DNA from 2 places in the Comamonas guangdongensis genome. Region 1 is predicted to be linked to the other one. Evidence: predicted binding sites of a transcription regulator. Region 1 holds the regulator's gene; the other holds the start of a gene.
What was found. The regulator sigma-54, encoded in region 1, starts transcription at its own class of promoters, with help from an activator protein. The targets are predictions, from matches to a motif close to TGGCANGNAANCTGCTTT.
Positions count from the first base shown of each region.

Region 1 (2,202 bases):
GCTCATCACCGACCATAACGTGCGCGAGACGCTGGGCATCTGCGACCACGCGTTCATCATCAGCGACGGCCATGTGCTGGCCGAAGGCACGCCCGAGGAGATCGTGGAGAACGCCGATGTGCGCCGCGTTTATCTGGGCGAGCACTTCCGCATGTAAGAGCCCCGTATGCCTGCACGCCATTCCGCTTTCATCGTTGTGCCAATGCGGGAGGTTTGCTCTTGAAGCCAGGCCTGTCGCTACGCGTTTCGCAGCATCTGTCGCTCACGCCCCAGCTGCAGCAATCCATTCAGCTGCTGCAGCTGTCCACGCTGGAGTTGGCGCAGGAAGTCGAGCAGATGCTGATCGACAACCCGTTTCTCGAGCAGGCCGGCGACGAGGGCGATGCGGGCGGCGACGCTCCTGCCGAGATAGCGGCTGGCGCTGCCGAAGCCAGTGCTCCCGAGGTGTTTTCGTCGGAAAAGGAAGTGGCAACTGCGCAGACAGCTTCCGAATCCGTAGCGGAAACCGCGGCGCCCGAGACTCCCGAAACCCTGAATTGGGAGGCCGAGGGCCTCGACGGCCAGGACGGCGAATGGGGGGGCGAGGCCAGCAGCGAATGGGAGGCGGCCGGCAGCTCCACGCGCAACCGCGAGGGCGACGATGAAACCGACGCCATAGACCTGGCCCGCGGCCACGAGAGCCTGACCGAATTTCTGCACCGCCAGGCGCTGAGCCTGCATCTGGGGGCCGAGGACTGTGCGGCCCTGCGCTTTCTCATCGAGTCGCTGAGCGACGACGGCTATCTCGAAGACTCGCTGGCCGAACTGGCCCGGAGCCTGGCTGGCGAGGACCTGGAGGAGCGCGAGGAGCTGGAGCAGCGCTTTGCGATTGCGCTCAGGCTGCTGCAAAGCCTGGAGCCCGTGGGCGTGGGCGCGCGTGACCTGGCCGAATGCCTGCAGCTGCAGCTGCGCGAGCTGATCCGCAGCGCCGAGGACGAGGGCACGACCGAGGCGCGCATGAACCAGCTGCTGCTGGCCCGTTCCATCTGCGCCCAGCCCATGGACCTGCTGGCGCGGCGCGATCTGCGCAAGCTCGCCAGCCTGTGCGGCGCACGCGAGGAACAGCTGCGCGAAGCCATGGCCTTGATTGCACGCCTGGAGCCGCGCCCGGGCCGGCGCTTTGCCGACGTGGAGCGCCAGATCGTCGTGCCCGATGTCATCGTGCGCCCGGTGCGCGCCGGCTCGGGTCGCATGGATTTCGCCGTGCAGCTCAACCCCGACGTCATGCCCAAGCTCAAGGTGCACGATGTCTATGCGGGCGTGCTGCGCCGCCACAAGAGCAGCGAAGGCCATGCGGTGCTGCAGCAGCAGCTGCAGGAGGCGCGCTGGTTCATCAAGAACATCCAGCAACGCTTCGACACCATATTGCGCGTCTCCGAAGCCATCGTGGAGCGGCAGAAGAACTTCTTCGTGCATGGCGAGTTGGCCATGCGCCCGCTGGTGCTGCGCGATATCGCCGACACTCTGGGCCTGCACGAATCCACCATCAGCCGCGTGACCACGGCCAAGTACATGGCCACGCCCCAGGGCACCTTCGAGCTCAAGTACTTCTTCGGCTCGGGCCTGGGTACGGAAACCGGCGGCAGCGCCTCGAGCACGGCCGTGCGCGCACTGATCAAGCAGTTTGTCGATGCCGAAGATCCGAAAAAGCCGCTATCGGATGCCAAGCTGGCCGATATGCTCAAGGAGCAGGGCATAGAGTGCGCGCGCCGCACCGTGGCCAAATACCGCGAGCAGCTCAAGATTCCGACCACCACGCTGCGCAAGGCGCTGTAGCGAATTCAAAAAACAAAAAGCCGTTGAATACATCAGCGGCTTTTTGGTTGGGGCATACGGCCTGATGAAGCAAGCCCCAAGTGAGAGACAGCGAGCAAGAGCCGCCTCGCGGCGAGGCTGTCGTCCCCCTTGGGGGAAGGCGCAAAGCGCCTCAGGGGGTTATCAAGAAACCATCCACCAGATAAACCAGACCAGCACGCCGATCATCAGTCCGAACTTGAGAATCTTGTAGAAGGTCGGATTCCAGTCGCGGAAGGCGCGGCGGTATTTGCCCGCGTAGAACGAGATCTTGAACAGCTTGCTGATCATGCCGCGCGGGTCGCCCTCGTTGTTGGGCGAGCTGGCCGCGGCCACCACGTTCTTGCCCAGCCAGTGGTTGAGCCACTG
Region 1 covers NZ_JBFYGN010000016.1:99,394-101,595, reverse strand. The annotation lists gene lptB (LPS export ABC transporter ATP-binding protein) at 1-157, shown strand, start outside; gene AB6724_RS14540 (RNA polymerase factor sigma-54) at 220-1,815, shown strand; gene AB6724_RS14535 (aspartyl/asparaginyl beta-hydroxylase domain-containing protein) at 1,978-2,202, opposite strand, start outside.

Region 2 (2,202 bases), on a different contig from region 1:
CTTTTGGCGTGCGCTGGCGTATTGCCTGCATAAGCGGGTGATTGCTTGGTCGCTGTTCCCTCTGTTGGCCATGGCCTTGCTGTCCTGGGCCTTGGGCTATTTCTTCTGGGCCGATGCGGTACTGAAGGTCCAGGGGCTGCTGGACGGCGTGGGCTGGCTGCATTCCCTGTGGCTGTGGCTGCAAGGCCATGGCGTGGGCTATGCCTCGGAGGTGGTGGCCTCCATCTTTGTGGTGCTGGGTGTGACACCGGTGCTGGTCGTGGCGGTGCTGTTGCTGGTGGGCGTGTTCATGGCGCCGGTGCTGGCGCAGCTGGTGGCCGAAAAGCGCTTTCCCGAACTGGAAAAAAAGCACGGTGGCTCGGCCGTGGCCAGCCTGCTCTGGTCGGGCGGCTCGACGCTGATTGCGCTGCTGGCGTTGCTCGTGACCCTGCCGCTGTGGGTATTTCCGCCGCTGATGCTGGTAGTGACGCCGCTGATCTGGGGCTGGCTGACCTACCGGGTCATGGCCTTCGATGCGCTGTCCGAACACGCGAGCAAGAACGAGCGCCGCGGCCTGTTCGTGAGCCACCGCCTGTCCTTGATCCTGATGGGCGTGATCTGCGGGTATCTGGGGGCGGCTCCGGGCGTGGTCTGGGTTTCCGGCCTGGTGTTCCTGGCCGCGTTCTGGGTCCTGATTCCGATTGCCATCTGGATCTATGCGCTGGTGTTTGCGTTTTCCGCACTCTGGTTTGCGCATTTCTGCCTGGCGGCTCTGGCGCAGATGCGCGCGCAGGCCGTGCCCGTCGAGGACGACCCGCAAGTGCCGTTTGCCCATGGCTCGGCGCCCGCTGCCCAGAAGCCGGTGTGAGCAATGGAAAGCCGCCGCCGGGGTGGTGCTTGCACCAAGAAACGACATTTACATGATTTGCACCATATTGGTGCAAATAAACTCACCAATATGGTGCATTCATGCGGGGCCGCCTGGCGGTGAGACAATATGCACCTGTTTGGCGCCAGGCACTGTTTGCGAGCCCGGCCCGTGCCAACTGCATGGGCTTGGTGATGAATAGGCTTATCCTTGCGGCCTGTGCCGCTGCAGCTTCATTGCCCAGTCAAACGCAACGCAAGTTGGCACGCAAACTGCTAAATATTTTTCATCCTTTATTTGATCAGCCAAAGTTGGCAGGAGAGATCTGATGGCGAAGACCGTTGCAGACGTGATGCAGATGGTGCAGGAGAACGAGGTCAAGTTCGTGGACCTGCGCTTTACCGATACCCGCGGCAAGGAGCAGCACGTGACCGTGCCTGTGTCGCACTTCGACGAGGACAAGTTCGCCTCGGGCCACGCCTTCGACGGTTCTTCCGTGGCCGGCTGGAAGGGTATCGAGGCTTCGGACATGCAGCTCGTGCCCGATCCCAATACCGCCAACATCGATCCCTTCTTCGAAGAAACCACGCTGATTCTGCAGTGCGACGTGATCGAGCCCAGCGACGGCAAGGCCTATGAGCGCGATCCCCGCTCCGTGGCCAAGCGCGCCGAAGCCTATCTGAAGGCCTCCGGTCTCGGCGATACCGCCTACTTCGGACCCGAGCCCGAATTCTTCATCTTCGATGGCGTGCGTTGGGATACCCAGCCCGGCAACACCTTCTACGAAATCGAAGAGTACGAAGCCCCCTGGAACACCGGCACCAAGTTCGACACTGGCAACCGCGGCCACCGTCCGCGCAACAAGGGCGGCTACTTCCCCGTGCCTCCCGTCGACAGCACGCAGGACATGCGCGCCGAAATGGTGCTGATCCTCGAATCCCTGGGCATTCCCGTCGAAGTGTTCCACCACGAAGTGGCTGGCGCCGGTCAGAACGAAATCGGCACCAGGTTCAGCACCCTGGTCGAGCGCGCCGACTGGACACAGCTGATGAAGTATGTGATCTGGAACGTGGCCAACACCTACGGCAAGACCGCGACCTTCATGCCCAAGCCCTATCCCGGCGACAACGGCTCGGGCATGCACGTGCACCAGTCTGTGTGGAAGGACGGCAAGAACCTGTTCGCCGGCGACGGCTATGCCGGTCTGTCCGATTTCGCTCTGTACTACATCGGCGGCATCATCAAGCACGCCCGTGCGCTGAACGCCATCACCAACCCCGGCACCAACAGCTACAAGCGCCTCGTTCCTGGCTTTGAAGCGCCCGTGAAGCTGGCTTACTCGGCCAAGAACCGCT
Region 2 covers NZ_JBFYGN010000009.1:48,831-51,032, forward strand. The annotation lists gene AB6724_RS09995 (EI24 domain-containing protein) at 1-847, shown strand, start outside; gene glnA (type I glutamate--ammonia ligase) at 1,176-2,202, shown strand, end outside.
Region 2: the regulator sigma-54 is predicted to act here: its motif matches at 1,109-1,126, upstream of glnA (type I glutamate--ammonia ligase).